Regions from separate parts of the Pseudoflavonifractor hominis genome, predicted to be linked through region 1. Evidence: riboswitches for the same ligand, from Rfam matches in the RefSeq annotation. Region 1 holds a riboswitch; the other holds the start of a gene.

The links. A riboswitch is a leader RNA that binds a small molecule or an ion and turns the genes downstream of it on or off. The one in region 1 is predicted to bind glycine.
Region 2: linked by a shared signal. The riboswitch ahead of gcvT (glycine cleavage system aminomethyltransferase GcvT) and the one ahead of H8S34_RS12240 (GrdX family protein) in region 1 are both predicted to bind glycine.

The regions. Positions count from the first base shown of each region.
Region 1 covers NZ_JACOPR010000008.1:66,827-82,397, reverse strand. Annotated here, with positions in the region: gene gluQRS (tRNA glutamyl-Q(34) synthetase GluQRS) at 1-910, shown strand, start outside; glycine riboswitch at 1,043-1,158, shown strand; gene H8S34_RS12240 (GrdX family protein) at 1,320-1,688, shown strand; gene H8S34_RS12235 (glycine/sarcosine/betaine reductase component B subunit) at 1,703-2,983, shown strand; gene grdB (glycine reductase complex selenoprotein B) at 2,998-4,302, shown strand; partial or broken gene H8S34_RS12225 (response regulator transcription factor) at 4,472-5,156, shown strand; gene H8S34_RS12220 (sensor histidine kinase) at 5,170-6,492, shown strand; gene H8S34_RS12215 (MGDG synthase family glycosyltransferase) at 6,663-7,754, shown strand; gene H8S34_RS12210 (lysylphosphatidylglycerol synthase transmembrane domain-containing protein) at 7,789-8,862, shown strand; gene H8S34_RS12205 (ROK family protein) at 8,884-9,837, shown strand; gene H8S34_RS12200 (hypothetical protein) at 9,887-10,162, opposite strand; gene H8S34_RS12195 (response regulator) at 10,227-10,904, opposite strand; gene H8S34_RS12190 (sensor histidine kinase) at 10,889-12,526, opposite strand; gene H8S34_RS12185 (DUF2798 domain-containing protein) at 12,735-13,217, shown strand; gene H8S34_RS12180 (F0F1 ATP synthase subunit A) at 13,339-14,043, shown strand; gene atpE (ATP synthase F0 subunit C) at 14,074-14,292, shown strand; gene atpF (F0F1 ATP synthase subunit B) at 14,306-14,794, shown strand; gene atpH (ATP synthase F1 subunit delta) at 14,791-15,315, shown strand; gene atpA (F0F1 ATP synthase subunit alpha) at 15,312-15,571, shown strand, end outside.
Region 2 covers NZ_JACOPR010000004.1:59,944-75,514, forward strand. Annotated here, with positions in the region: gene H8S34_RS08065 (TIGR03960 family B12-binding radical SAM protein) at 1-250, opposite strand, end outside; gene H8S34_RS08070 (SLC13 family permease) at 348-1,469, opposite strand; gene H8S34_RS08075 (hypothetical protein) at 1,586-1,810, opposite strand; gene H8S34_RS08080 (LexA family transcriptional regulator) at 2,235-3,005, shown strand; gene H8S34_RS08085 (Gldg family protein) at 3,108-4,049, shown strand; gene H8S34_RS08090 (hypothetical protein) at 4,049-4,531, shown strand; gene H8S34_RS08095 (hydrolase) at 4,649-5,230, shown strand; gene H8S34_RS08100 (MBL fold metallo-hydrolase) at 5,215-6,072, shown strand; gene H8S34_RS08105 (CvpA family protein) at 6,192-7,979, shown strand; gene H8S34_RS08110 (tetratricopeptide repeat-containing glycosyltransferase family 2 protein) at 8,097-9,158, shown strand; gene H8S34_RS08115 (penicillin-binding transpeptidase domain-containing protein) at 9,294-10,664, opposite strand; gene H8S34_RS08120 (FtsW/RodA/SpoVE family cell cycle protein) at 10,651-12,540, opposite strand; glycine riboswitch at 12,783-12,865, shown strand; gene gcvT (glycine cleavage system aminomethyltransferase GcvT) at 13,048-14,127, shown strand; gene gcvH (glycine cleavage system protein GcvH) at 14,199-14,579, shown strand; gene gcvPA (aminomethyl-transferring glycine dehydrogenase subunit GcvPA) at 14,583-15,571, shown strand, end outside.

The DNA.
Region 1 (15,571 bases):
ACGGATGCACCTTGGAAATGTGTTTACAGCGCTGCTGGCCTGGCTGTCGGTGCGATCGGCGGGCGGCACGCTGGTCCTGCGGATGGAGGATCTGGACCCCGACCGCTGCCGGGAGGAGTATGCCCAGGTCCTGGCGGAGGATCTGCGCTGGCTGGGCCTGGACTGGGACGAGGGGTATCAAATGGGGGGACCCCATGGTCCCTACCGGCAGAGTGAGCGGACGGAGCTCTATGCCGCCCGGTTCCGGCAGCTGGAGCAGATGGGATTGGTCTATCCCTGCTTCTGCACCCGGGCCGAGCGTCTGGCCGCCTCTGCGCCCCACCGGGGGGATGGGCAGATCCTTTACAGCGGACGCTGCCGCTCCCTTTCTCCCCAGGAGCGGGAGGAGCTGAGCCGCACCCGGCGCAGTGCCTGGCGCCTCGCGGTGCCGGATGAACGAGTGTCCTTTATAGACGGACATTTGGGATACTATGAGGAGGGCCTGTGCCGGGCGTGCGGCGACTTCATCATCCGCCGTTCGGACGGGGTCTATGCCTATCAGCTGGCGGTGGTGACCGACGACGGAGCTATGGAGATCAACCAGGTGGTGCGGGGGCAGGACCTGCTGGATTCCACTCCGCGGCAGATCCTGCTCTATCGTCTCCTGGGGCTGCCCCAGCCGGTCTTTTACCATGTTCCCCTGCTGCTGGCAGAGGATGGGCGGAGGCTCTCCAAGCGGGATATGGACCTGGACATGGGGGCCCTGCGGGCGCGCTATTCTCCGGAGCAGCTGGTGGGAAAACTGGCCTTTTTGGCGGGGCTCTCCCCCACTGGGGAGCCGGTCCGTCCGGCAGAACTGGCGGCGGATTTTTCCTGGTCCAAGGTGCCGGAACGAGACGTTATCGTGCAAACGTCGATGTTTGGAGAATAAACCAAATAGTACAAAAAGTGCGCCAGAATTAAATAATCGTGTATTTTAAATAATGTTTATATGAGATACGGGCTTGTATTTGAAAACTCGATATGTTATAATATGACCATCGAAAAAACAAATATAGTCTGGATGATGACTGCGGGAGAGTTTCTGTTCCGACAGGAGTGGAACACCGAAGGTATAAGCGGCCCCATTTTGCCGAGTGGGACGCCAATTTCTCAGGTCCCGAGAACCGCAGGCGGACAGAACTCTGAAAAGACCATGATTCTCGTAACATGGCACCGAAGGGGCAACCCCGACTCACCGGGCGGGGGAAACTCTCAGGTTTTCAACAGGGCGCAGGGCATTACATGATACGTATACCCTGCCCCTGTTTTTTTGCAAAGGAGAGACTGTCTTGCTTTTGGTGACAAACAACGAGAAGGTCCGGGAAAAGTTCGGATCTCTGTGCACCCTCCAGTACGTGGAGGGCGGACATGTGGACGTACTGATCCACGTGCGGGATCTGGTCCATCAGGGCCACAAGCTGCTGACCCATCCGCTGGCCGGCAGTGTAAAGCCCAATGAGACCCCCTTCCGCTCAGTTGCGCTGGACGAAGCGTCCGGGGTACTGGATCTGGAGTCACTGGAATTGATTGAGGCAGCTCTCAACGTGTGCCGGCAGTTTCCGCCCCGGTTCCACCGGGGAGAGGATGCTCCCGCCGACATGCGGGAAGACTTTGCAGAGATCGATTTTCGGCTGATAGACGGGGCCATCGCCCCACAACTACAATAAGGAGAGTGAGACTTATGCGGCTGGAATTAGGCGAAATTCACATCAGCGACATTAAGCTCGGCGACTGCTCCAAGGTGGAGAACGGCACCCTCTACGTCAACGTGGAGGAGCTGCGCGCTCTGCTGCTGGAGGACGAGGACCTGGCCTCGGTCGACTTCGAGGTGGTTCATCCCGGCGAGTCCGTGCGTATCATCCCTGTCAAGGACGTCATCGAGCCCCGTGTGAAGGTGGAGGGCTCCGGCGGCGTCTTCCCCGGCATGATCTCCAAGGTCACCACCGTGGGCAGCGGCAAGACCCATGTTCTCAAGGGCTGCGCCGTGGTCACCACCGGTAAGGTGGTTGGCTTCCAGGAGGGTATCATCGATATGACCGGCCCCGGCGCCGAGTATACCCCCTTCTCCAAGCTCAACAACCTGGTTATGATCTGCGAGCCCAAGGAGGGCATCAAGCAGCACCAGCATGAGCACGCCATCCGTATGGCCGGCCTGAAGGCCGCTGCCTACCTGGGCGCTCTGGGCAAGGATGTCACCCCCGACGAGACCAAGGTCTATGAGACCAGCGGCGTTATGAGCGGCAAGGAGAAGTATCCTGACCTGCCCCGCGTCGGCTATGTGCTGATGCTCCAGAGCCAGGGCCTGCTGCACGACACCTATGTGTACGGCGTTGACATGAAGAAGTCCATGCCCACCATCCTGAATCCCACCGAGACCATGGACGGCGCCATCCTGAGCGGCAACTGCGTGTCCGCCTGTGATAAGAACACCACTTATCATCACCTGAATAACCCCGTCATCCATGACCTGCTGGAGCAGCATGGCAAGACCCTGAACTTCGTGGGTGTCATCATCACCAACGAGAACGTCTACCTGGCCGACAAGGAGCGCTCCTCCGACTGGTCCACCAAGCTGGCTCAGTTCCTGGAGCTGGACGGCGCTCTGGTCTCCCAGGAGGGCTTCGGTAACCCCGATACCGACCTGATCATGAACTGCAAGAAGCTGGAGGCTGCCGGCATCAAGACCGTCATCATCACCGATGAGTACGCTGGCCGCGACGGCGCTTCCCAGTCCCTGGCTGACGCCGATCCCGCTGCTGACGCCGTGGTCACCGGCGGCAACGCCAACATGGTCATCCACCTGCCCAAGATGGACAAGGTCATCGGCCATCCCGAGGCTGCCAACATCATCGCCGGCGGTTTCGACGGCGCTCTGGAAGCTGACGGTTCCATCACCGCCGAGCTGCAGGTCATCACCGGCGCGACCAATGAGATGGGCTTCAACAAGCTCAGCGCCAGATAAGGAGGGGAACTGCTATGAGTCTGAGAGTTGTTCATTATATCAACCAGTTCTTCGCCCAGATCGGCGGCGAGGAGAAGGCTGATTACGCCCCCGAGTACCGTGAGGGTGCTGTGGGCCCCGGCCTGGCTCTGAACGCTGCGTTCAAGGGCGAGGCTGAAGTGGTGGGCACCGTGATCTGCGGCGACTCCTACTTCAACGAGAATCTGGACGCCGCCAAGGCGACCGTCCTGAAGATGATCTCCGACGCCAAGCCCGACGTCGTGGTCTGCGGTCCCGCGTTCAACGCCGGCCGTTACGGCGTGGCCTGTGGTACCGTCGCTGCTGCCGTGAAGGACGAGCTGAACCTGCCCGTTGTGACCGGTATGTACGAGGAGAACCCCGGCGCCGACATGTTCAAGAACAAGGTCTATATCATCGCCACCAAGAACAGCGCTGCCGGCATGCGCGACGCTGCTCCCAAGATGGCTTCTCTGGCCATCAAGCTGGCTAAGGGCGAGAAGATCGGCGCTTCCGCCGAGGAGGGCTACATGCCCAACGGCCTGCGCGTGAACTTCTTCGAGGCTGAGCGCGGCTCCACCCGTGCCGTGAAGATGCTCCTCAACAAGCTGGCCGGCAAGCCCTACACCACCGAGTTCCCCATGCCCTCCTTCGACCGTGTCGCTCCCGGCGCTGCCATCACCGATCTGGCTCACACCACGATCGCTCTGGTGACCTCCGGCGGCATCGTGCCCAAGGGCAACCCCGATCACATCGAGTCCTCCTCCGCCTCCAAGTTCGGCCGCTATGACATCAGCTCCTTCGAGGATCTGACCGCTGCCGACCACGAGACCGCTCACGGCGGCTATGACCCGGTCTACGCCAACGAGGATGCTGACCGCGTCCTGCCCGTCGACGTGCTGCGCAAGATGGAGAAGGAAGGCAAGATCGGCGGCATCTATCCCTACTTCTTCACCACCGTCGGCAACGGCACCGCCGTCGCCAGCGCCAAGAAGTACGGCGAGGCCATCGGTAAAGAGCTCCGGGATGCCGGCATTAAGGCCGCCATCCTGACCTCTACGTGAGGCACCTGCACTCGTTGCGGTGCAACGATGGTTAAAGAGATCGAGCGCGCTGGTGTCACTGTGGTTCACATGTGCACCGTTACCCCCATTTCCATGACCGTGGGCGCCAACCGTATCGTGCCCACCATCGCCATTCCCCACCCCCTGGGCAACCCGGCTCTCACCCACGAGGAGGAGTTCGAGCTGCGCTACAAGCTGGTGGAGAAGGCCCTGAAGGCCTTTGAGACCCCTGTGGACGACCAGACCATCTTCGACTGATCGAACTAGGATATCCCCCGCAGTCCATTGGACTGCGGGGGATGTTTTGTTATCCGGGGAAGATTTACAGTTTGGTGATTCTTTTTTCTATGAGAGATGGTATTCTTTTTTCAGACTAGGTTCAGCTTCATGGAGTACAATGGCAAAAAACAGAAGGAGTGGAAACGCGGTGCGTATTTTGATTGTGGAGGATGAGAGACGTCTGGCCGAAACCCTGGGTCAGATCATGCAGGAACAGCATTACCAGACCGATCTGGTGGACGATGGTGCGGATGGGCTGGACTATGCCCTTTCCGGACAGTATGATCTTATGATCTGGTGATCCTGGATGTGATGCTGCCCCGGCTGGATGGGTTTGAGGTGGCCCGGCGGCCCGCGCAGCCCACATCTCCACCCCCATTCTGATGCTGACTGCCCGGGATGAGACCAGCAACAAGATCACCGGTCTGGACTGTGGAGCGGACCACTACATGACCAAGCCCTTCGACGCCGGAGAGCTGCTGGCCCGGGTGCGGGCCCTGACGCGCCGGCAGGGTGAGGTCCTCTCGGAGTGTCTGACAGTGTCGGATCTCTCCCTGAACCTCTCGACCCGCTGCCTCTCCTGTGCGGGGAAGTCGGTGCGCCTGGGTTTTAAGGAATTCGATGTGCTCAAGCTTCTTATGTCGGCGCCCAAGGCCGTGGTACCCAAGGAGGATATCATCTCCAAGGTGTGGGGAATGGAATCGGATGCGGAGGATAACAACGTAGAGGTCTACATCTCCTTTTTGCGTAAAAAGCTGAATTTTTTGAACTCCAGAGTGGGGATCGGAACGGTGCGCAAGGTAGGCTATCACTTGGATATCCCTCTGAGTTGACGGAGGCACCGTCATGCTGAAGAAGCTGAGGCGAAAGTTTATCCTCATCAATATGATGCTGGGGAGTCTGGTTTTGCTGATCGTATTCGGCGCCCTGCTGGGCTCCACATCACAGCGTCTGCGTGGACAGAGTGTCTCCGCCATGCGCCTGGCCCTGAAATGGGCGGAAGGCATGGCCCCTCCGCAGATTGAAATTGAGATTGATCTGCCGGAAGGGGAGGAGCCGGGAGCGGGACGAGGAAACCCGGACGCCCGTCAGCTGGCGATGGTACCAGTATTTGGGGTAGTATTGGATGAGAACGGAAATATCGACTCCTATGCCCCCGGAGGAAATGTACAGGTCTCCCAGGAAGCGCTGGAGCAGGCGGTCGAGGAAGTGCAGAAGCAGGGTGTGCCCGAGGGGACCATTACCAAACCCGGCCATCTGCGCTATCTGGTGGAGTGGGACCGGGATGGAAAGCTCCGCATTGCCTTTGCCGATATGCGCTGGGAGCGGGAAAACCTGATGGACCTGGTCGTCACCTCTCTGCTGGTGGGAGCGGGGGCCCTGGTGTGCTTTTTTATTGTGAGTCTTTTTTTGTCCTCGCTGGCCCTGCGCCCGGTGGAACAGGCATGGGAGCAGCAGCGGCAGTTTGTGGCCGATGCCTCCCATGAGCTCAAGACGCCACTCACGGTCATTCTGGCCAATGCGGGCATTGTGCTCTCCCACCCGGAAGACTCGGTGGAACAGCAGAAGAAGTGGCTCACCTTCATCCAGGAAGAGGCGGGACGTATGAAGGAACTGGTGGAGGACCTGCTTTTCCTGGCCAAGAATGATGCCGCCAGGCTACCGCTGGTCTATGCTCAGCTCTCCATGAGCGATCTCACGCTGGGATGCCTGCTCCCCTTTGAGTCGGTAGCCTTCGAGGCGGGGGTAGAGCTGGACAGTGAGATCCAGCCCGGGATCTTCCTCCAGGGGGATGAGGGACAGCTCCGCCGTCTGGTGATGATTCTGCTGGACAACGCGGTAAAATACGCCGGAGAGCACGGTGCGGTACGTCTGACCCTGACCCGGCAGCAGGAACGGGTACGTCTGATGGTCCACAATACCGGGGAGCCCATCCCACCGGAGCATCTGCCCCACCTGTTTGAGCGCTTTTACCGGGCGGACAGTGCCCGCAGCCGGGATCAGGGCGGATACGGACTGGGACTGGCCATTGCCCGTACCATTGTGGAGGTCCACGGCGGAAAACTGACGGGGACCAGTACACGGGAACAGGGGACCTGTTTTACGGCCAGTCTTCCCCAGCGCCCCAGGGGAAGCGGATGGGCCAGACTTCCAAAGACATCCAAATAGTGTATTTTTCAGACCGGTATAGAGCGGAAAAGGCTCTGTACCGGTCTTCTTTTCGGAACAGAGGGCAGTGTCAGAGGATTTTCACATATCCTTAAAGGCTTTTTAAGATTTCGGTTGTCTTTTTCTAAAGACTTGCCTGCTATACTTTAGGCCATAAAGGAGGGAGCGCCATGAAGATCCTCATACTCACCGGAAAATTTGGACTGGGACACTGGTCCGCCTCACAGTCGCTGCGGCAGCAGATCAGCCGGGATTTTCCCAGAGCGGAGACGGAGGTGCTGGACTTTTTTGCCTATGCCATGCCGAACAGCTCCGAGGCCCTTTACAAGGCGTTTGACCTGTTGGTGACCTATGGATACGGGCTGTTCAATGCCTATTACCGTATGGCGGACCGACTGCCCTCCGACACCCATTCTCCGCTGGACCGGCCTATGCTGGACAAGCTGGAAGAGCTGCTGTGGGAAAAGCGGCCTGATGCGGTGATCGCGACCCACCCCATCTGTGCCGGTCTGGTCTCCCGCTATAAAGAGGAGAGCGGTGACCGCCTGCCGCTGGTCACCTGTGTGACCGATCTGTCCACCCATAATGAGTGGCTCCACAGCCGGACCGACGGTTATCTGGTCGGGAGCCGGGAGATCAAGGAGCGGCTGATGGAGAAAGGGGTGGAGGCCGGGCGCATCCACGTGACGGGGATCCCGGTCAAAGAGGAATTCCGCACCATCAGCCACCGCCGGGGCGGCGGAGAACGGCGTCTGCTCATTATGGGCGGCGGATTGGGCCTGCTGCCCAAGAAGGACTCCTTCTATGACGCCCTGGATGAACTGCCCGGTGTGCGCACCACCATTCTCACCGGCCACAATCAGCGGCTCTACCAGCGGCTTTCCGGGCGGTATGAACACATTGAGGTGGTGGGCTTTACCGACCGGGTGTGGGAGTATATGGAACAGGCCGACCTGATGCTCACCAAGCCCGGCGGCATCACGGTCTTTGAGAGCATCTTTGCCGAGCTGCCCCTGCTGCTGTGGGAGCCCTTTCTCCAGCAGGAGAAGAACAACGCCCGCTTCCTGCTGCGCTCCGGCCTGGCCCGTGCGGCGGCCAAGGAGCCGGAGGAGTGCCTGGCGGCCATCCAGGGACTACTCTATGACGACCGAGCCCTTGGGGAGATGTCGGCGCGCATGCGGGCGCGCAAGCGGGAATTGCAGGCTGCGGGGCTCGCCCGCATTCTAGAGGCCATGACACGGGAGACGGAAGTGTGTGCCTGATTCCCGGAACGGTAGAACAAAGGAAGTGAAGGGTATGTCCAATAAGAGAAACCTGGCCGGCGTCCTGTTGCTGGCAGTCCTGATGGGGGTGACCGGCTTTGTGCTGCTGCGGGATCAGCCGCTGGGCAGCTTGCTGGAGATCCTGCACCGGGTGGATGGACGCTATGTACTGCTGGGACTGGGTCTGATGCTGGTCTTTGTGGGATGTGAGGCCATGTGTACCCGTCTGATTTTGGGACGGCTGGGTCACCGGACGCCCTACCGCCGCTGCCTGTGCTATTCCTTTGTGGGATTCTATGTGAGTTCCATCACGCCATCGGCCACGGGAGGGCAGCCGGCGCAGATCTACTATATGTCCCGGGACGGAGTCCCCGCCGCCCACGGAGCGCTCAATATGATGCTCATTGCCATCTGTTATCAGATCACGGTACTGCTCTATGCCCTGTGTGCCTGGCTCTTTCTGCCGGCGCTGCGCCAGGGGATGGGAGGCGGCCTGGGGCTGCTGCTCCTGTACGGCGCGGCGGTGATGGGGGCGCTGACGGCCGGAATGCTCTCCTTTTTGTGTTTTCCCCATCTGGCCGGGCGGCTTGCAGGGGGTGTCCTGGATCTTCTGAACCGGGTCCACATCATCCGGGACCGAGCGGGCGCGGGCGAGAAACTGGCGCGGCAGATGGAGGAATATGCGGCCGGAGCCGGGATTCTGCGGCGCAACCCGGCCCTTCTGCCCATGCTTCTGGGGCTCAATGCCTTACAGCTCACGGCGGTCTTTTCGGTGCCCTATGTGGTGTACCGGGCGTTCGGACTGAGCGGGACGGGACCGGCGCTCTTTCTGGGAACCCAGGCGCTGGTGACGCTGGCAGTTTCCTCCCTCCCTCTGCCCGGAGCAGTGGGGCCGGCGGAAGGGGGATTTGTGGCGGCCTTTGCTCCGATCTTTGGGGCGGGACTGGTGACCCCTGCCATGCTGGTGAGCCGGGGAATTAGCTTCTATGCCTGTCTGATCATCAGCGGCGCGGTGGCCCTGGCCTTTCATCTGATGGGGCGAAAGGCAGGGACCGAACGCAGCCTTTTGCATTCCGATAGGAAGTATGGTACAATGAGCACAACCTGACCGGAAGAGAGGTTGTGCAGTATGCATTATCTGGGTATCGACTTGGGCGGAATCAATATCGCCGCTGCGGTGGTGAGCGAAGCGGGTGAAATTCTGGGACGCGGGAATATCCCCACACCCCGGGGCGCGGAAGCGGTGGCGGATACGATGGCAGCCGCGGCCAGACTGGCGGCTGAGCAGGCCGGCGTGTCCTGGGAGGAACTGGCCGCTGTGGGAATCGGCTCTCCGGGCACCATTGATCCCCAGCGGGGGGTCGTCCAGTATTGGAGCAACCTGGACTTTGAAAATGTGCCTCTGGTGGACCTGCTGCGCCGGCACTTCCCGGAGCGGCTTCCCATCTACATGGAGAATGACGCCAACGCAGCCGCCCTGGGCGAGTATGCTGTGGGCGCCGGACGGGGAAGCACGTCCATGGTGGCCATTACGCTGGGCACCGGTATTGGCGGCGGCGCGGTATTCAACGGCAAGCTCTATACCGGCTTCAACTATGCCGGGATGGAAGTGGGGCATTTTGTACTGGAGCATGGCGGGCGGCTGTGTACCTGCGGCCGCAGGGGCTGCTTTGAGACCTACTGCTCGGCCACGGCCCTGATCCGGCGCACCCGGGAGAGCATGGAGCAAAACCCCGACTCCCTGCTGTGGAAGCTGGCGGAAGGGGACCTGTCCAAGGTCAACGGGCGCATTCCCTTTGAAGCGGCAGGTATGGGAGATGCCACGGCAGGCCAGGTGGTGGATGAATACATCGAATACCTGGGCTGCGGCGTGGCCAGCCTGGTGAACATCTTCCAACCCGAGATCTTCTGCATCGGCGGCGGGATTTCCAACCAGGGCGAGACGCTGATGGCGCCCGTCCGCTATATTCTCAACCGGGAGGACTACGCCCGGAACAACGCCCACCGCACCCGCCTGATGCGGGCCCAGTTGGGAAATGACGCCGGGATCATCGGCGCGGCCCTTCTGCCCAAATTCCGATAAAAATAGGATACGCCGCCTCTGCATCTTTCCATGCAGAGGCGGCGTTTTTCTATGCCACGGGCTGAAAATCGTCCTCACAGGGGGGTGGCTCCTCCTCCGGCTTGGCTTCCAGGGGAAAGAGCGCCAGAGAGAGCCCAAAGAGGACCGCAGATACCACGGCAATGGCCTGAATCCGATTTTTTTCCAGCCAGGGGCGGTATTCCTCCCACAGTGGGAGTTTCAGGGCAGAACACAGGGGTTTTGCACTGGAGTAGAGGATCAGGGCCGCGATCACACACACGGCCAGGCGTGTCAGGGTCTCCTGTTTGCTTCCGGAGAGCTCCATGCTCCTGCCTCCTTTGCGTTTCTTTCCACAGGATATGCCCGCATGGTGGAAAATAGAAGGACTTTCACGCGAGGCCGGGGTAGCGGTAGAGGCGGCAGGGGCGTCCGCCGGTGTCGTAGTTGACGCTGCTGACCACCTCGCCGCGCTCCACCAGATAGTTCATATAGCGCCGGACCGTCACCACAGAGAGTCCGGTCTGACGTGAGATCGACTCGCTGGGCAGCCCCTGGGGCGGGGCTGTGCGCAGGCAGGTGCGGATCCGCTCCAGCGTGCTCTCCTGAACGCCCTTGGGAACCGGATGCTCCGGGGAGGAGGCGGAGGGGGCGAAGAGCTGATCCAGCGCATCCTGGCTGACCGCCTCCCCGGCCACAGCCTGGCGATGGCGGCAGAAGGTATCCAGGGCCTGCTGAAAACGCTCCCAGGTAAAGGGCTTGACCAGGTAGTCCACTACCCCCAGCTTGAGCAGCGCATCCACCGTTTTTGCGTCATTGGCGGCGGTGACCATGATGACGTCCGATTCGATCTCCCGGGCGCGCAGCTCATGGAGCAGCTCCATCCCGGTGAGGAGGGGCATGTACACATCCAAAATGAGCAGATCCGCGGGGTGACAGGAGAGCCACTCCAAGGCGCTACGCCCCTCCGAAAAGGTCTGGATCACGGTAAACCGGGGGTCCTTTTCCGTGAAGGTCTTGTCCAGGAGAGACACCATGGGGTCGTCCTCCACGATTACGACTTGATACAATCTGACTCCTCCTCTGGAGCGGCGGGATCATCCCGCCGGAAGGTAATGAAAAACGACGTGCCGATCCCGGACTCTGACTCCACCCGGATCTCGCCGTGATAGGCCGAGACCACCTCCTGCACCAGAGAGAGGCCGGTTCCCCGGCCCCGCCCCTTGGTGGAGCGGCCCCGCTCAAAGAGGTGTGATTGGATCTCGGCGGGAATGCCGGGGCCGGTATCCTCCACGCACAGAAGCAGAGAGGCCTCCGATTCCCGGATGCTGACCGTGATCTCCTTGCTGTCCCGGGGGGACTGGTTGAGGCCTTCGATGGCGTTTTCAATGAGATTGCCCAGAATGGTCACGTAGGCGTCGGGGGGGAGCCAGGGGCTGCCCTCCGGCAGGAAGCTCTCCCGGTCCAGGGTGAGGCGGATACCCAGTTCCCCGGCCCGGCTGGTTTTGCCCACCAGAAGGGCGGCCACGGAGGGCTCTCCGATCTGATGCATGATGCGGCTGACCGCCTCCTGCTGGGTGCGCTTGGTGTCCATAATGTACTGCTGGGCCTTCTCGGGCTCCCCGATCTGGAGGAGGCCCAGGATCACATGGAGCTTGTTCATAAATTCATGGGTATAGGCCCGCATGGCGTCCACCATGTGCCGCACCCCGGTGAGGTCGTCGGCCAGACGGGTCACTTCGGTGCGGTTGCGGAAAATGCCCACCGCGCCGGTGAGGCGGCCATCCTCATACAGGGGCAGCCGGTCGGAGAGTACCCGGACATCTTTGAGGGAGCTCATACTGACATTGTACTCCGGCTTTCCGGTGCGCAGGACCCGGTCCAGCGTGGAGCGGGGATAGACGGTATGGAGGGATTTGCCCACCACCCCCTCCTCATCCAGAGAGAGCATCTGGGCTGCGGCGGTATTGAGAAAGATGATGGTCTCCTCCCGGTCAATGGCTAGGACTCCCTCCTCCAGTGCGTCCAGGATGTCCTCGCGCTGGTGAAAGCGCCGGGCAAAGGCGTCCGGCTCATACCCCATGAGGGAGGCCTTGATGCGGCGGGAGAGCTGGTTTGCCAGCAGAGAGCCAAGGGCGGCGGAGAGCAGACCGATCCCCGCAAAGCGGAGGATGGTCTGAAAGGTGAGGACGGCCATGCTGCGGACATAGACGCCCACGACCACAAAGCCCAGCAGCGCTCCGCTGTCGTCCCGGACCGCGGCATAGGCGGAGTGATCGGAGCCCATGGGGCCGGTCTCGTTGGAGGTGTAGGGGGATGCGCCGGCCAGGACGGCGTTCTGCGCGGTACCGGTATAGTGGGTTCCGAGGAAGACAGAGTCGGGCGCATAATAGATCCGGTTTTCCGTATCGGCCACCAGGATCAGGTCGATGTCGGAGACATGGGACGTGGTGTCATTGAGAAAGGCCGCCAGCTCTTCTCTGGAGGAACTTCCGTCCAGGACCTCGGCCACCAGAGGGACGCGGGACAGGATGGAGGCGGAGTTGAGCAGGCTGTTGTCCAGCGCGCGGCGTTCGCTGCGCAGGGTGAGATACAGTGTGCCCGCCAGCGAGAGGGCGATGGAACAGGATACAATGATCACATTCAGCCATAAAAGCTGTGCACGGAGGGAAGAACGGGAGGGTACAGACATGGTGGAAAGACTCCTTTCTCTACCAGTATAAGAAAAGAACAACCCGGTGTCAAATGCGTCTGGTTTCGTCAAGTTTAAGAAAACCGGCGAAGATAGAAGACGAAAAGTTCGGAAGAACTCCCTATTACGAAGGCGGAGCCATCTCTGGTATCCTGTTTGAGCAGCGGCCGGAACGGGCCGAAATTTTTTTCGATAAGGAGAATGAACGATGCCTCAGAATAAGCGGGAGAGCCTCATCTATACGGTGTTGATGTGCTTTACCATGGTGCTCTGGATGAGCCTGTACAATGTTGCGCTCCAATATGGAGCGGTCAGTCTGGAAGTTGTGGCGGCGGCCTGGCTGGGCTTCCCCATTGCCTATGTCTTTGCCATGTGCTGCGACTGGTTTCTGGTGTCCCGGCTGGCAAAGGGATTTGCCTTTCGCTTCCTGGTCCGGCCTCAGGACTCGCCTCTGAAGAAGGTGGTGTGTGTCTCCGGCTGTATGGTGGTCCCCATGGTGCTGATCATGTCCCTGTACGGAGCCTGTGAGGGGGCGGTGCACACCGGGATGTGGAGCGGAGTGCCCCTCCAGTGGCTCATCAATATTCCCCGCAATTTTGTAATGGCGCTGCCCTTCCAGCTCCTGATCGCCGGCCCCCTGGTCCGCCGGGTCTTCCGCCGCGCCTTCCCGGAGGGAACCGTTCTGGCCTAAGACCTTGGAACCCCCGGAGGGACCAGTTTCGCTTTGGGTTATGTTCCATACTTTTTTTACTTTCCAAAGGATTCCCAAAGAAACGGCGCGGGAGTATGATAGCACACGCGAAAACGAGGTGATGTGTTTGGATGGATTCAAGGAAGCGCTGGTGGAGGAGCTGGGCAACCGGATTGCCTTTACAATCCCGGTACTGGGCGGTATCCCGGTGGCCGAGTCGGTGGTAGTCACCTGGATTGTCATGGCAGCCCTCATCGTGTGCGCGCTGGTTCTGACACGGAACCTGCGGGTACAAAATCCAGGCAAGGGGCAGATTGCCCTGGAGGGCGCGGTGCAGTTTCTCAACGGGTTTGTAAAGACCAATCTCGGAACGCACTGGAGACCCTTCGCTCCCTATCTGGGGACGGTGGCACTCTACATCGGTGTGTCCAACCTGATTGGGATTGTGGGGCTGACCCCGCCCACGAAGGACATCAGCGTGACGGCAGCCCTGGCCCTGATGAGCATGGTGCTGATCTATGGGGCACAGTTCCGGTATCGGGGACTGCTGGGCGGCCTGCGGCAATTTGCCGAGCCGATGCCTCTGCTCATCCCCATCAATCTCATGGAGGTGGCCATCCGGCCCCTGGCGCTGTGTATGCGTCTGTTCGGCAACATCCTGGGCGCGTTTATCATCATGGAGATGATCAAGCTTCTGGTGCCTGTGGTGCTGCCGGCGGTATTCAGCCTCTATTTTGACCTGTTTGACGGGTTGATCCAGACGGTGGTCTTCGTATTCCTCACCACTCTCTTTACCGGAGAGGGCATCAAAGAGGAAGAAGCGTAACGGACAGTATATTTTGAGGAGGAAATTACTATGACACTGGGAATCATTGCTGCGGGAATTGCGGTTTTCACCGGCATCGGCGCCGGTATCGGCATCGGCTTTGCCACCGGAAAGGCCAGTGAGGCCATTGCCCGCCAGCCTGAGGCGGCCGGAAAGATCAACAGCGCCCTGCTGATGGGCTGCGCTCTGGCAGAAGGTACCGCCATCTTTGGCTTCATTACCGCCCTGCTCGTCATCTTTATGGGTTAAGGGGGCGTACCCCATGCTGGAATTTGAAGTTTCCACCATCGTGTTTACCGTCATCAACCTGCTGGTGCTCTATGTCATCCTGCGCAAGCTGCTCTTTGGGCGGGTCAACGCGGTGCTGGAGCAGCGGGCCGCCCTGGTGCGGGAAGAGCTGGAATCGGCACAGATCCAGCACAGTCAGGCGGAAGAGCTGCGCAGCGAGTATGAGGCCAAGCTGGCGGACGCCCGGCAGGAGGCCTCCAAGCTGGTGGCCGATGCCCAGAACCGGGCGCAGCGGGCCTATGAGGCCAGGCTGGCCCAGGCCGAAACGGACGCCAAGCAGGTGCACAGCCAGGCCCAGGCTCAGATCGCGGAGGAGCGGAAGGCCATGCTGCGGGGCGCACGGAATGAGGTGGCGGCCCTTGCTCTGCTGGCTGCCGGGAAGGTGGCCGGACAGGCCATGGACTCCGCGGCCGAGCAGGCCATGGTGGAATCTTTCCTGGCGGAAGTAGGTGAACGTACATGAGCGAGCTGGCACGCCGCTATGCCCAGGCCCTCTATGAGGTGATGCCCGATGAGACGGGACTGCGGGCGACTGCGGAGGCCCTCATGGGACAGAGCGAACTCTGGGCGGCCCTCTGTGCGCCCACTGTGCGCGCGGAGGAGAAAAAGCGCCTGCTGGGCCGTCTGCCGGAGCTGGACGGACACGGGACCCTGCTACGCTTTTACCGCCTGCTGGCGGAGAAGGACCGGATGGCACTGCTGCCCGAGATCCTGGAGGCCTTCCGGACTCTGGGGCTGCGGGAGAAGAATACGGCGCGGTGTGTCCTGACCTGTGTCCGCACACCGGAGAAGGAAGAGCTGGAGCGAATCCGCCAGGCCCTGTGCAAGCTTCACCACCGGGCGGACATCCAATTTGAGATCCGCACCGATCCCTCCCTTGTGGGGGGATTTACCCTGGAGCTGGAGGGCATCCGGTACGATAAGAGCGTCCGCGGTGCGATGGCCGGCCTGAGCCGGTATCTGGAAGAGAGGCGAATGGCATGAAAACCAAACCGGAAGAGATCGTCGCCCTCCTGCGGGAGGAGATCGCCGGATATGATACCCGCGTACGGCGGGATGAAGTGGGCACCGTCCTGGAGGTAGGCGACGGGATCGCCACAGTCTATGGCCTGGACAAGGCGGTCTACGGCGAACTGGTGGAGCTGGAGACCGGTGTCAAGGGCATGGTCATGAATCTGGCCCGGGACAGCGTAGGCGTAGTGCTGCTGGGCAGCGACGCCGGCGTCCGGGAGGGTACGGT
Region 2 (15,571 bases), on a different contig from region 1:
GCATCTCCTCCTCCATATCCCCCCAGGGGGCAAAGACCCGCTCGCACCAGACACCCTTCATCTCGTTCATCACGCCGTAGAGAATGCGCACGCCCAGGTTGGACATGCCGATCTCATAGGTATCCGGGAAGCAGAGGGCCACACGGGTATCCACCTGATCCCGATCCTTGACCACCGCATTATATTCTCCGCCCGTATAGCGCGCAGGCTTCTGCACGCGGGGCAGGATATGCTCCAAAGTACGATTCATAGCCGAACTACCGTCGCTTTCTTTTCCCAAAGTTGTTTCCTATACAGAGTAGCTTCTTATTTTACCTTCTTTTTTGTACTATTGCAACCCTATTCCCTCAAAAAGCGGCAAAAATCGCGGCAGCACCCGCTAACAGCACCAGTCCAATGGCATTCGCTGCCAAAAAGAAGCGCATATACCGGCCCAGCTCGGCCCCCGGCGTGCGCAGATACAGCCGCATGGAGATCAGGCTGGCCAGGGAGGCCACCGGTGTGCCCAGTCCGCCGATGTCGGTGCCGATCAGCAGCCCCCGCCAGTCCTGGGTAAACCCGGAGAAGAGCACGGCCGCCGGCACATTGCTGATGATCTGGCTGGCCAGACCGGAGACCAGGGCGGTGTTCCCCTCCAGCGCGGCGGTGAGGACCGCGCGCAGCTGGGGATTGGCCCCGATGTTCCCGGCAAAGATGAAAAAGCACACAAAGGTCAGCAGCAGGCCGTAGTCCACCCGGGGCAGCAGGTCCCGTCCGGCCAGCAGCAGGCTCACCAGGACCACCGCCAGCAGCACGGGAGCCGGGATCACATGGAACACACACAGCAGGCACAGCGCAAAGAGCACGCACAGCAGCACCAGCCGCCCCCGCTTGCGCAGGGTCACCCGCTCGGGGAAGGTGACCTGGATGGTCTCCTGCTTGCCCCAGAAGAGGCACGCCGCCGCCAGCACCAGGCCGCTGACCGCGGTCAGGGGGCCCACCACGCCGAAGAACTCACCCGCGCCCAGCTGGAACTGATTATAGAGGTAGAGATTCTGGGGATTGCCCACGGGCGTCGCCATGCTGCCCAGGTTGGCGGCCAGGGTCTGGAGCACCACCACGGGGATCAGGCGCTCCAGCCGCCCCACCCGCTCCAGCACCAGAATGGCGAAGGGCACAAAGGCGATGAGGGCCACATCGTTGGTCACCAGCATGGAGACAAAAAAGGGCATCAGGACCAGCAGCAGCGTGAGAGTGCGCATCCGGTGGCGGCCGGAGAGCAGGCGCTGGGCCAGCACCTCAAAGACCCCGCAGTCCTGAAACCCCGCCACCACCGCCATCAGTCCGAACAGCAGGATCAAAACCCGGGTGTCGATATAGCCCAGATAGGCCGCAGACGGGGGCGTAAGGGCCATGGACAGCACCGCACAGGCCGCCGAGATGGCCAGCACCGGCTCCCGCTTGACCCACAGACGCAATCTTTGCAACATGTTTCTCTCTCCTCTTCTTGTTCCAGATACGCACATACGGAAAGCCACCCCGAAGGATGGCTTTCCGTGGAATCATGCATCATGTACGTTTAGTTTAGCGCATCTGCCTGGGATGGTCAACCCTCAATCAGCCCGCCGTTTCGAAAATCCTCGGCCACATCTCCCATATGGAGGTAGGACAGCCCCAGCCGGTTGCACACCCGCACCAGGTGCTCCACCGCCTGACACTTGGTGGACAGCCACTGGATCACCGGCACCCCTTCTCCCTCGATCCCGTACATCGCGGGGATCCTGCTCTGATCTGCAACCACACGGTAATTGACACAACATGTTTCCATCATAAATCCTCTTTCCTATTTTCTTTTTCGCGGCCTGAGCGCAGGCCGCTCTCTCCATGTCCACGAACTGCTTCTTGTGATTTCCCTCTATCCGTTTTCTGTTTCACACGGTATAATATGCTTGTGACCCGGCCGGTCTCCTGGACCTGCGCTGCCGCCATACCGATGTATGGAGAGAACCGATTTATGGAAGTCCCGGTGTGCGTTGCCCGGTGCAAACAGCCTGCACATCCCTCCCTGCTTTTAAATTGTTATATTTTACCATTTAAATTCTGCTTTGTTCTTTTGCTTTATTCAATATGCTGTATTTCCGATCCGATGTCAATGAGCCGTCCAAAATTTGGTTTTAATACACGCTTTTTTTACCACTTCCGGTTAATTCCAGCAAAACATACCCGCACACAATTGAAATGCGGAGGATGCCATCATGTCTATGGTGAAAAAATTAGCCTATTTGAAAAAGCGGGACGGGATCACCTCGGAGACCGTGGCCGCCCGCTCCGGCATTCCGATCGGCACCTTGAATAAGATCCTCAACGGCCAGACCAAGAGCCCCTCTCTGCCCGCCCTGCGCGCCCTGGCCGCGTGCTTCCAGGTCTCCACCCGCTATCTGATGGACGACACCATCCCTCTGGAGTGCGATACCGGGGTTTACAGCGAGGAGGACGGCTTTCTCTTTCTGAACCGGGAGGAGTCCATCCTGTTTCAGCGCTACCGGAGCCTGGCGCCCTGCGACCGCAAGGCGCTGATCTCCGCGCTGGAGCAGTTCAGCCAGCCGGTCGTCCCCTCCGGCCCCGTTCTGTCCCAGCGCCTCCTCCCCTGCTATCTCCCCGTCTCCAACCCCGGGAGCGGGTCCATGGGGCACCAGTTCCAGACCAAGCTGGTCCAGGCCGACGCCCACTCCCTGGCCGCCGCGGCCGATTTTGCTCTGCTGCTGTCCGACACCTCCCTGGAGCCCGCCTTCCACCCGGGCCACATCCTTCTCTTGCAGTACGGCAGGGTGTCCAACGGGCAGCTGGGGCTCTTTTCCGTCCACGGCGACTGCTACATCCGCTATCTGTCTATCCGAAGCGGGATTTGCAGACTCATCCCCATCAACAACTCTGCACGCTCCATCACCCTCTCCTCCCCCGACGATCTGACCCACTGGGGCAGTGTCCTGGGCTCCCTGGACCCAAAGCGCTGGAAGTGGTGCTGATTTCCATACCTTACACCGCGGGCCGCAGCCGGAACTGGCTGCGGCCCACGATCTTTTCTCCGCTCTTTCCGGCTTTCACAGAAGATTTACAAATCGTACAGCATGTTCTCCTCCACGGAAGACTCCTTTGACGCGGAGGGACAGCTCACCTCCGCCATCCGCTCTGTGACCGGCGGCAGTGAGAAGTATCTCTACACCCTCTCCGGCCACGGGGAGAGCGAGCTCTCCGCCCCCATCTCCCAGGCCATGGAAAAGGCCGGATTCACGATGGCGACGGTCACCCCCCTCCTGACGGGGACCATACCGGAGGACTGCGACCTGCTGCTGGTCAACGGGCCCACCGCAGATCTCTCCCAGGAGGAGTATACGCTGCTGGAGGACTATCTCTCCGGGGGCGGACAGATGGTCTTCCTCTGCTCGGACAGCGAGGAGAACTTCCCCAACTGGAGCGCCCTGCTGGAGAGCTACGGCCTGACCCTGGTGGACGGGTATATCGCCGATGAGGAGCGGTATTATCCCCAGTTCGGCTCCCTGTTTGCCATCGCCGGGGCCATCTCCACCGGGACCGAGGTGACCCAGGGCATGAGCGAGCAGGACCTGACCCTGCTCACCAACAGCCGCGGCTTTACCCAGCAGGAGGACACCGATGCCGTGATCACCCCGGTCCTCACCACCTCTTCCCATGCCTCTGCCGTCACGCTGGACGGCCAGGAGGTCCCCGGCACCTATCTGCTGGCCGCCGTATCGGAGCGCGCCGGCACGGGCGGCGCCACCGGACGGCTCACCGTGCTGGGCTCCAACTCCCTGATCGACGGGGACATTCTCTCCTCCTATCCCAATCTGGTCAACGAGACGCTGTTCCTCAACCTGCTGACCGCCGGGTTCGAGGACGGCTCCAATCTCTCCATCCCGGCCAAAAGTTTGGCCGTCACCTACAATACCATTCCAAATCCCGGACTCTGGAGCGCCCTGTACCTGGTGGTCCTGCCCCTGGTCATTCTGGTGACGGGATTGATCGTCTGGTGGAAACGGAGGAGACAGTGATGAACCGTCAGAAAACCACCCTGGCCGTCCTGTTGGGCCTGCTGGCCCTCTGCGCCGGGGCCTATCTGGCCCTGCGGATGTGGAACAGCAGCCATCCTCCGGCCACCGACACCATTTCGGTTACCGCGTTCTCCGATCCGTCCTCCTTCTCCTTCCTTGGGACAGACGGCGAGACCCTCTCCCTCCTGCTGGATGAGCTCTCCTTCCTGGGCTTCTCCTCCTGCTACGACTATGACGCGGAGGAGAGCGTCCTCGCCTCCTGCGGGCTGACGGAACCCGCGCTGGTGCTGACGGTGTCCTATGACGACGGCCAGAGCTTCACCCTCTCCGTGGGCCAGATGGACGGGGACGGCACTTACCGCTTTGCCCTCCTCAATGACTCCCGCGCCATACAGCGCCTCTCTGCCTCCTCCATCGATGTGCTGATGGGGCTGACCCAGGAGCAGCTGCTGACCGCTCCCGACACAGAAGAAGATACCTGATCCCCTCCTGACCGCAAGCCCCGGCAATCGGGGCTTGCGGTTTGTGCGCGGTCGTACTATGATGGAGGGGAACTGCCCCCGGCAGCATGGATCAAACGATACAAAGGAGAGACAACGATGGAACTGACACGAGAGCAGGGCCTGGCTCTGCTGCGCACCTACAATCAGGAGCCCTTCCACCTGCGCCACGCCTTTACGGTGGAGGCCGTGATGGACTGGTACGCCCGCACCCTGGGCTATGCAGAGGAGGCCCCCTTCTGGGCGATGGCCGGCCTGCTGCACGACATCGACTTTGAGCGCTGGCCCGAGGAGCACTGTGTGAAGGCCCCCGCGCTGCTGGAGGAGGCAGGGGCCTCTCCCGCTCTCATCCACGCGGTGGTGTGCCACGGCTGGGGGATGACCGGCGCGCAGGTCAAGCCGGAGCACGAGATGGAGCGGGTGCTCTTCGCCTGCGACGAGCTCACCGGGCTCATCGGTGCGGCCGCCCTCATGCGCCCCTCCAAGTCGGTGCAGGATATGGAGCTCTCCAGCCTGAAGAAGAAGTTCAAGGACAAGAAGTTCGCCGCCGGCTGCTCCCGGGACGTGATCCGGCAGGGCGCGGAGCTGCTGGGCTGGGAGCTGGATACCCTGCTGGACCGCACCCTCCAGGCCATGAAGGCCGGAGAGGCCGCCATCGAAGCCCAGTGTGCCGCGCTGTGATCCCCGCGCCGCTGGAGTATCCGCCCTATACGGCCCAGCGGCTGTGCCCGGGGCTGTGGCACATCCAGGACGCCACGGCCGACCATCCGCCCGGGACGCAGCCGGACGGGAGCTTTCACAGCCCCTCCAGCGTCTATGTGGTGGAGACCCCCAGCCAGGTCATGGTCGTTGATCTGGGGCCGCCCTACCCGGGGCAGGCCCTGCGCGCCCTGGTGGACCGGATCGCCGGGGGGCGCGCCATCCAGGTGGCCATCACCCACAACCACTTCGACCACATCGGCGCTCTGCGCCAGTTTGAGGACTGCCTCCACCATCTGCCCCAACGCGATCCCATCCAGACGGCCGCCCCATCCCGCCTTCTCACCGGGGGCGAGTCTATCGCCCTGCCCCCCTATCACTTTCAGGTCCTGGCGGTTCCGGGACACACCCGGGGGAGCCTCGCCTTCTACGAGCCGGAGCAGGGCTGGCTCTTCACTGGGGACGCCTTCGGCTCCAGCTATGTCTGGCTCCTCTTCCTCCCCGACGCTGTGGAGGTCTACCGGGACACGCTGCGCCGGACCCTGGCGCTTCTGGGGGAGCAGGAGGATCTGCTCCTCCTGCCCGGGCACCGCTACCAGCAGCAGCTCCTTCCCGTCCCCGGGATCGATCCCCGCTCCCCCCGCAATCCTCGGCTGGGCCTCCCCTATCTCCGGGACATGCTCACCCTGAGCGAGCAGATTTTGGCCGGCACCGCCGCCTCCCGCTCCTTCCAGGCCTGCGGCCGGGAGGACCTGGCGGCCTACACCTACGGCCGGGCCGAGATCGACGCCCTGCTGCCCGGCCGTCCGCCGGTGGAGCTCTGAACTTTCACCAAATTTTAATCTTTCTTCCGCCCTCCCTCTGTTGCTTTTTCCCCATGGAACGGCTATACTAAGGAGTATTCGCACCGGAACTTTTTGGTACAACAGAAGGAGAATGTATTTTGAATCAGTCAGCAAACGGCAAAAAACGTCGTTCCCCCCGCAGTAAAGCGGGAAAGATCCTCTTGAATCTGGTGGTCACCCTGGTGGTGGGTCTGGTCTATTTCTACGTGTCCCTGCCCGCCCTCAACCCCCAGTCCGGTGATTTTTACAGCTTCATCGGCCTGCTGTGCATCACCTATGTCATCTCGGCCCTGATCACCTCCGGCTTCTCGTCGGGTCTGGACCAGGCCGCCATGCCCAAGGAGCACTTCAAGGAGTATTTCCGCTTCATCAAGCAGCAGTGTCTCCCCATCGGCGTGCTGTTCCTGGCCCTGATCGCCGTGGCCCTGGTGGGCCAGGTCATCTCCATGCCCATCTTCCGGGCGGGGGCCTACCGGGATCTGCTGACCGTGGAGACCGGCGACTTCGCCAAGGAGATCACCCAGATCTCCTTCGACGAGATCCCCACCCTGGACAAGGACTCGGCCAATTACCTGGGTGACCGGCAGATGGGTACCCTCAGCGACATGGTCAGCCAGTTTGACTACTCCAACGAGTCCACCCAGATCAACTACCAGGGCCGCCCGGTCCGCGTGGCCCCCATCGCCTACGCCGACCTCATCAAGTGGTTCACCAACCGCACCCAGGGCCTGCCCGCCTATGTGGTGGTGGACATGGTGACCCAGGAGGCCAAGGTGGTGCGCCTCTCCGAGGGGATGAAGTACTCCTTCTCCGAGCCCCTCAACCGCAACGTCATGCGCCACCTGCGCTTCTCCTATCCCACCTACATGTTCGATACCCCCCGCTTTGAGATCGACGAGGAGGGCACGCCCTACTGGATCGCCCCCCGGATCATCAAGACCATCGGTCTCTTCGGCGGCACCGACACCAAGGGTGCAGTGCTGATGAACGCCATCACCGGCGAGTGTCAGTACTATGAGGAGGTCCCCTCCTGGGTGGACAATGTCTGCAACCCCAACCTCATCATGGAGCAGTATAACTACCACGGAACGCTGGTCAACGGCTTCATCAACTCCATCTTCGGTCAGCGGGATGTGACGGTGGTCACCCAGGGCTACAACTACATCGCCCTCAACGACGACGTGTACATGTACACCGGCGTCACCTCCATCAACTCCGACCAGTCCAACCTGGGCTTCCTGCTCTCCAACCAGCGCACCAAGGAGACCAAGTTCTACAAGGCCCCCGGCGCCACCGAGGAGGCGGCCAAGGCCTCCGCCCAGGGCGTGGTGCAGGACCTGGGCTACACGGCCACCTTCCCCCTGCTCCTCAACATCGCCGATGAGCCCACCTATTTCATCCCCCTCAAGGACGCCGCCAACCTGGTCAAGAGCTATGCCATGGTCAACGTGGCCCGGTATGACATTGTGGCCACCGGCAGCTCGGTCACGGCCTGTGAGCAGCAGTATATCCAGCTCCTGGCCCAGAAGGGGGTCACCTCAGAGGAGGAGCTGCCCCAGACCCAGGTCAGCGGCGTGATCGCGGAGATCCGCTCGGCGGTCCTGGACGGAAATACCTACTATTTCCTCCGTCTGGAGGGCGATGAGACCTTCTACACCGTGTCGGCTGCCCAGAATCCCACCGCTGTGATCCTCAACGTGGGCGATACGGTCACCATCCAGCACGAGACCCGGGAGGGCGCCTCCGACATTCTGAGCGGCTCCTCGGTCACGCTGGACCGCAGGGGCGACGGCGCTGCCGTCCCCGTGGTGCCCTCCGCCGTTCCCGCCCTTCCCCAGCCCAGCGAAACGCCTGCCGTGGAGGAATCCATCCCTCCCGCAGCGTGATCCTCTTCTAGTTCCAAGCATATTAGCCCCGTCCGATTCTGAAGAACCGGACGGGGCTGTGTTTTATCCGCCCATCCCGGCATAGGATAGAGTAAATCAGGATGGGAGGCCGCGCCGATGGAGACCATCTCGCTGTGTATGATCGTAAAAAATGAGGAGGCCGTACTGGAACGCTGTCTGAACAGCGCCCGGGGGATCTGGGACGAGCTGATCGTGGTAGACACCGGTTCCCAGGACCGGACGCGGGAGATCGCCGCCCGCTTTACCGACCAGGTCCTCTCCTTCCCCTGGCAGGACGATTTCTCTGCCGCACGCAATGCTTCCTTTGAACGGGCCTCCGGCTCCTACTGTATGTGGCTGGACGCAGACGACGTGCTGCTCCCGGAGGACCGGGACGCCTTTCTCGCCGTGAAGGAACAGGACCTGCCCGAGGCCGATGTGGTCATGGCCCGCTATCAGACTCTGGACGCAGACGGGGCCCCCGTCCTCTCCTATTACCGGGAGCGCATCGTGCGCAACGTGCCCTGGCTGCGCTGGAGCGGCGCGGTCCACGAGGCCATCCCACCGCTGGGCCGCGTGGTATACATCGAGGCGGCCGTCACCCACCGGAAGGAGCGCCCCGGCGATCCGGACCGGAACCTGCGCATTCTGGAGGGGCTGCGCGCCTCCGGGCGCAACCTCTCCCCCCGGGAACAGTTCTACTATGGCCGGGAGCTCTACGAGCACGGCCGCTATGAGGACGCCGTACAGGAGCTGGAGCTCTTTCTGACCGTAGGCTGGGGCTGGCGGGAGAACAATCTGGAGGCCTGCCGGGTCCTATCGGCCTGTTACAGCGCCCTGCACCGCCCCCGCTGTGCCCTGCGCGCCCTGCTGGAGTCCCTGGCCTTTGACGCGCCCCGGGCCGAGATCTGCTGCGACCTGGGCAATTTCTTTCTGGAGCGGGAGGATTACCGCTCCGCCATCCGCTGGTATGAGCAGGCCCTCTCCTGTACCCGGGACGACCGCTCGGGCGCCTTTGTCCGGCCGGACTGTTACGGTTATCTCCCCGCCATGCAGCTTTGCGTCTGTTACCACCGCCTGGGGGAGCGGGAGCAGGCTGTGGCCTGGAACGAGCGGGCCGGGGCGTTCCGGCCGGACGACCCGGCGGTCCTGCGCAACCGCGCCTTTTTCGCGGGCTGAGCGCCCAAATACAAAAAGCCGGTCCGGAATATTTCCGGACCAGCCCAGCGTGTCGAAAAACTTCGACACGCTTCTCAAAAATGCACTTGATCGACAGCCTGAGCCGGTCCGGAGAAAACTCCGGACCGGCTCTTTTCAATATCCGTTGACGATGGCATCCAGCACTTTGGAGGCCACAGCTCCGGCGGTGTCGGAGCCGCTGCTTCCCTCCTCCACCAGGACCACGAAGGCATAGGGGGCGTCCTCGTTGCGGAGAAAACCCGCAAACCAGGTGTTGGGGGCCTTGCCGCCACCCACCTCCCCTGTGCCCGACTTGGCGCAGATGTCCATGTTGGGGAAACGGCTGCTGCCATAGGTCTGGGCCACATTGTTGGCCATCATATCCGCCAGACGGCTGGCGGTGTCCCGGTCCACCAGAGAGGCGGTCTGTTTTTTCAGGTAGAAGGACGCGGGGGTACCCAGCGGGGTCTCCGTCTTCTGGATGAGCTGGGGGACGGCAGCCTTCCCGCCGTTTGCCACTGCTCCCATCCACACCATCATGGCGCAGGGGTTGACCAGGTCGTTATACTGTCCCACACCGGCCCAGCCCAGCTGGTTGGGGGTGGTCCCCACGTCAAAGCGGCCTGCCGCCGTGGGGATCCCGTTTACCTTGTACTGGCTGGTCAGTCCGGCCTGGGTCACATAGCGCTCCATGGTCTCCGCGCCCAATTCGGCGGCCAGCTGGCCGAACACCCCGTTGCAGGAATTGGCAAAGGCCCCGTAGATGTCCATCTCCCCATGTGCGTGGGGACAGGTGATGACCTCGCCCCCCACCTGGGTGGAGCCTGTACAGGTAAAGGTCCGGCTGAACAGATCGGGGATCTCCTCAATGGCGGCTGTCAGGGTCACCGTCTTGAAAATGGAGCCCGGCGTAAAGGTCCCCGAGAGAAAACGGTTCAGGTAGACCCCGTCATAGCGCTCGTCCCCCTCCTCAATCACCGGCGGATTGGCCGGGTCAAAGCTGGGCGAGGAGACCATGCACACGATCTCTCCGGTCTTGTAGTTGTAGACGCCCACCGTCCCCTTTTTGCCGCCCAGGGCCTGGTAGGCGATGTAGTTGTAGCGGGCGTCCAGGGTGAGGTAGAGGTCGTTCCCCTCGCCCAGGGGGCTGTACGCGCCGGTGAGCAGATTGTAGCCCGAGAGCTTATCCGCAAAGGCCACCAGCGCGCCGGTGCCGATGTTGCCCGACGGGTCGCCCACCGCATGGAGGGTGGCCTCCCGCACGGTGGCATTGTCGTAATAGCGGCGGTTCCCCGCCTCGTCCACCCAGGAGAGCACGTCGCCGTCCCGGTCCAGGACCCGCCCCACGGCCAGCTGTCCCTGGCTGTTGTAGAGATGGCGGTTGGCGGCGAAGCCCGCCCAGCGTCCGCCGCTGAGCACAAAGCGCACGCAGAACAGTCCCAGGCCCAGCAGCATGGCCAGGGCCAGCAGAAGGCAGACTACCGCCCGTTTTTCAATCTTCTTCATCGTCCGCCTCCGCTCCGTATCCGCCGTATCCGGGCCCAAAGTCAAAATCAAAGTCCACCAGATCCTCGTCCTCTCCGGTGGGGATCACTCCGCTCCGGCCCCGGGTGGAGCGGCGGGCCAGGTGCTCCTGCCGCTCAGGGCCCTTTCTCCGCCCGGGCAGGCGGATGGCAAAGCTGGCGTTCTGCCGGGTGTCGGTAGCCTTCAGGAAGGCCAGCAGGCCCCAGGACGAGAGCATGGAGGAGCCGCCGTTGGACACGAACGGGAAGGTCACGCCGGTCAGCGGCAGGATGTCCACCGCGCCCAGCACGTTCAGCGCCGTCTGGAACACCATCATGGAGGTGGCCGCACAGGCGGCAATGATATAAAAGCTGGACCGCCCCGCCCGGCAGGCCCGCACCGCAAAGACCGCCAGGGTCAGGATACAGCACACCGCCAGGACGGCGATGACGAGGCCCCACTCCTCGCAGAGCATGCCGAACACCAGATCGGTGTCGGCGGCCGGGACCCGGTAGAGCCAGCCCCGGCCTGGTCCCACGCCCACCAGACCGCCGGAGGCCGCCGCCGACATGGTGCGGGTCTGCTGAAAGCCTCCGTCCGAGGCGTACTGCCAGGCATGCCCCCAGGTGGCAAAGCGCCGCAGGATGTAGGGCTTGAGGGAGAGCAGCATGAACCCGCCGAAGACGGCCGCGCCGCAGATGAGGGCCAGGGTGGCCCAGTCTCCGGAGCGGAGATAGGCGATCACCAGGAAGGTGATGAAAAAGATGGCCGCGGTGCCGAAGTCGCTCATCAGCGCCAGGCAGCCCATACAGGCTCCGGTCAGGACGATGAACAGCCCCAGGTTCCGCTTCCGGAAGAGGCGCTCCAGCGTGGCGGCCCCGGCAAAGATGTAGCAGATCTTGGCCACCTCCGAGGGCTGGAAGGAGATGCCGCCGATGCTGATCCAGTTGGCCGCGCCGTATTTCACCTGCCCCACCACCAGGGACAGGCCCAGCAGGCAGATGGCCCCCACTGCCATGACCCAGCGGATCTTCTTCACCCGCTCCAGGTCCCGGAGAAAGATCCCCAGCACCAGGAAGAGCACCAGCCCCAGCAGCATGGCGGCCAGCTGCTTGAAGAGGGCGTGGGGCGCGGAGGACGCGGTCACCGACAGGGACAGGGTACACAGGAAAAAGGCAATGAGCTCCATCTCAAAGCCCACCCGCCGCAGCGCCCGCAGGGTGAGGAAGTAGATCCACATCAGGGCGGTCAGCGTAAAGAAGGCCAAGGGCAGGGAGACCTCGGCCTCCTCCCCCGCCGCTACCACCAGCTGGAGGGCGGCCAGAACCTGAAAGACCGTCAGGAGCACCAGCGGCCCCCAGGGCGAGGAGGGCTTCTCCACCCTCCGGCGGCGCTGCCGCCGCTCCTCCTGCTCCTCCTGGGAGACCGGCAGCAGCACGGTCTCCACTCCGCCCAGGCTGAGCACGTCACCAAAGGTCACCGGCGCGCTGCCCTGGACCGGCTTTCCATTGACCCGTACCCCGCCCTTGGAGTCCAGGTCGTGGACGGTCCAGGTGTCATCCTCGGCACGGATCAGCGCCGCGTGCTGGCGGGAGACCACCGGGTAGTTGAGCACTACGTCCGAGGACTTTCCCCGCCCAAGAATGTTCTCCCAGTGGGTCAGGGGCTCCTCCGCCCCGTTGGGCAGGGTCAGGTAGGCCCACACCTCCGGCAGATGGGGAACCTTTAACAGGGAGCGGATGGCCCCGGCCAGAATCCCCAGCGCCAGCACCGGGAACACAAAGCGGACCACCGAGGTAAACCAGGCTGCCAGCATGGGATAACGGGCCGGCAGCGTCAAAAACGCATGGATCAGATCCTGCGGCTGTGATAAAAGCAATGCGACATCCTCCTTTTTAACGGAATCCAAAGGGATTGCCTCCTATTATACCACAACTTTTTCCCCGCGCAAATCGGGCCGTTTTGCCCCCCGCTCCAGGCGGCCGGAGCCCCCCCTTCCGATTTCTCCGGGGGAATTTCAAAAAAACGGTTGACTTTTCTTGGATTTGTATTATACTTATAAGTACAAAATAAAACTCAATAGTTTAAACTCATTATATTGAAAAATTCTATATCGTTCGGATGACATGACCGAGAGAGTGCGATACAATCGCCGCCGAAGGGGAATCAGAAAATCTCTCAGGCAAACGGATCGGCCATTGACGAGACTCTGGAAAGCGTGGAAGTTTTTTCCTCGCACCGAAGATGCAACCTCATCTATGTGAGGGAAACTTTCAGGTTATGACAGAGCGTATAGCATTTGCTATGCGCTTTTTTCATACCATGCAGTAACCGTCAGTATAATTTCTAATTTTTCTAGTTTACATTATCACAGGAGGTCATGATCATGGAGCGAAAAACCCCACTTTACGACTGCCACGTGGCGGCAGGCGGTAAAATTGTCCCCTTTGCAGGCTGGCTGCTGCCGGTCCAGTACAGCGGCGTGGTCGCCGAGCATATGGCGGTGCGCACGGCCTGCGGACTCTTTGACGTCTCCCACATGGGCGAGCTGGTCCTCCGGGGCAAGGACGCCCTGGCCAATCTCAACCGCCTGCTGACCAACGACTACACCGACCTCCAGACCGGCCACGCCCGGTACAGCCTCATGTGCTATGAGAGCGGCGGCGTGGTGGATGACCTCATCGTCTACAAGTGTTCGGACGAGGCCTATCTCATCGTCGTCAACGCGGCCAACTGCGAAAAGGACGCCCAGTGGATCTCCGAGCATCTCTCCGGCGAGTGCACCATGGAGAACATCTCCGACTCCGTGGCCCAGGTGGCCCTCCAGGGTCCCAAGGCCGAGGCGGTCCTCTCCAAGCTCTCCAAGACCATCCCGGCCGGCAACTATACCTTCATCGCCCAGGGCGAGGTGGACGGCATCCAGGCCCTGGTCTCCCGCACCGGCTACACCGGCGAGGACGGCTTTGAGATCTACTGCGCCGCCGCCGATGCCCCCGCCCTGTGGGAAAAGCTCCTGGCCGCCGGCAAGGACGAGGGACTCATCCCCTGCGGCCTGGGCGCCCGCGACACCCTGCGCCTGGAGGCCGGCATGCCTCTCTACGGCCACGAGCTCTCCGCCGAGATCAACCCCTACGAGGCGGTGCTGGGCATCTTCGTCAAGATGGATAAGCCCGACTTCATCGGCAAGGCCGCTCTGGAGCAGGCCCGTCCCGTCTCCCGCCGCAAGGTTGGCCTGAAGGTCACCGGACGGGGTATCATCCGGGAGCACTGCGACGTATACGCCGGCGAGGAAAAGGTGGGCTTCGTCTCCTCCGGCACCCACTGCCCCTACCTGGGCTACGCGGTGGGCATGGCCATGGTCCCCGTGGAGTACAAGGAGCCCGGCACCAAGCTGCTGGTGGACGTGCGCGGCCGCAAGGTGGAGTGCGAGGTCATCAAGACTCCCTTCTACAAGCGGGCCCAGTGATCCTCTTCCCTTTTGAACCAAAACTATGTACATAAAAAATCAAAAATTATATCGATAAAGGAGAAATTATTATGAACTTTCCTGCTGATCTGAAGTACGCCAAGTCTCACGAGTGGGTTCGCCAGGAGGGCGACACCTATGTCATCGGCCTGACCGACTTTGCCCAGGACGAGCTGGGCGACATCGTCTTTGTCAACCTGCCCCAGGAGGGCGACGCCGTCTCCGCCGGCGAGGCCTTCTCCGACGTGGAGTCCGTCAAGGCGGTCTCCGACGTCCTCTCCCCCGTCTCCGGCACCGTCGTGGCCGTCAACGAGGAGCTGATGGACGATCCCGCCAAGGTCAACAGCGATCCCTATGGCGCCTGGTTCATCAAGGTCGAGAATGTCAGTGATGTGGAGGAGCTGCTGGACGCCGCCGCCTACGAGGCCCACTGCGCCGCGGAAAAGGAGTAATCTATGTCGAGTTATCTGTGCTCTACCCCGGAAGAGCGGCAGGCCATGCTGGAGGTCCTGGGCATGAAGTCCATGGACGACCTCTACGTGGATGTGCCGGAGGAGGTCATGATCAAGGGCCCCCTCAACCTGCCCGCCCCCAAGTCCGAGCTGGACATCCGCCGGACCATGGAGTCTCTGGCGGAACACAACACCCGCTTCCATACCATCCTGCGGGGCGCCGGCGCCGAGCGCCACTACATCCCCGCCGCCGTCTCCCGCATCACCAGCAATGAGATCTTTGTCACCGCCTACACCCCCTATCAGGCCGAGGTCAGCCAGGGCGTGCTCCAGTCCATCTTTGAGTTCCAGACCATGATGTGCGAGCTCACCGGCATGGACGTGTCCAACGCCTCCGTCTACGACGGCGGCAACGCCGCCGCCGAGGCTGTGGCCATGTGCAAGGAACGCAAGCGCACCAAGGTCCTGGTCTCCGAGACCACCCACCCCGACGCGCTGGCCGTCATCAAGACCTACTGCTACGGCTCCAACACCGAGGTGATCACCGTGCCCGCCAAGGACGGCGTCACCGATCTGGAGGCCCTCAAGTCCCTGCTGGGTGAGGATTCCGCCTGCTTCTACGTGCAGCAGCCCAACTTCTTCGGCATGCTGGAGGACTGCGACGCCCTGGGCGAGGCGGTCCACGCCGCCGGAGCCAAGTACATCATGGGTGTCAATCCCGCCACCCTGGGCGTGCTCAAGAGCCCCCGGGAGTACGGCGCCGACATCGCCGTGGGCGAGGCTCAGCCTCTGGGCATGCCCCTCTCCTGGGGCGGCCCCTACCTGGGCTTCATGACCTGCACCACCGCTATGATGCGTAAGCTCCCCGGCCGGATCGTGGGCGAGACCACCGACGACAAGGGTGAGCGCGCCTTCGTCCTCACCATGCAGGCCCGCGAGCAGCACATCCGCCGCGAGAAGGCCAGCTCCAACATCTGCTCCAACCAGGCCCT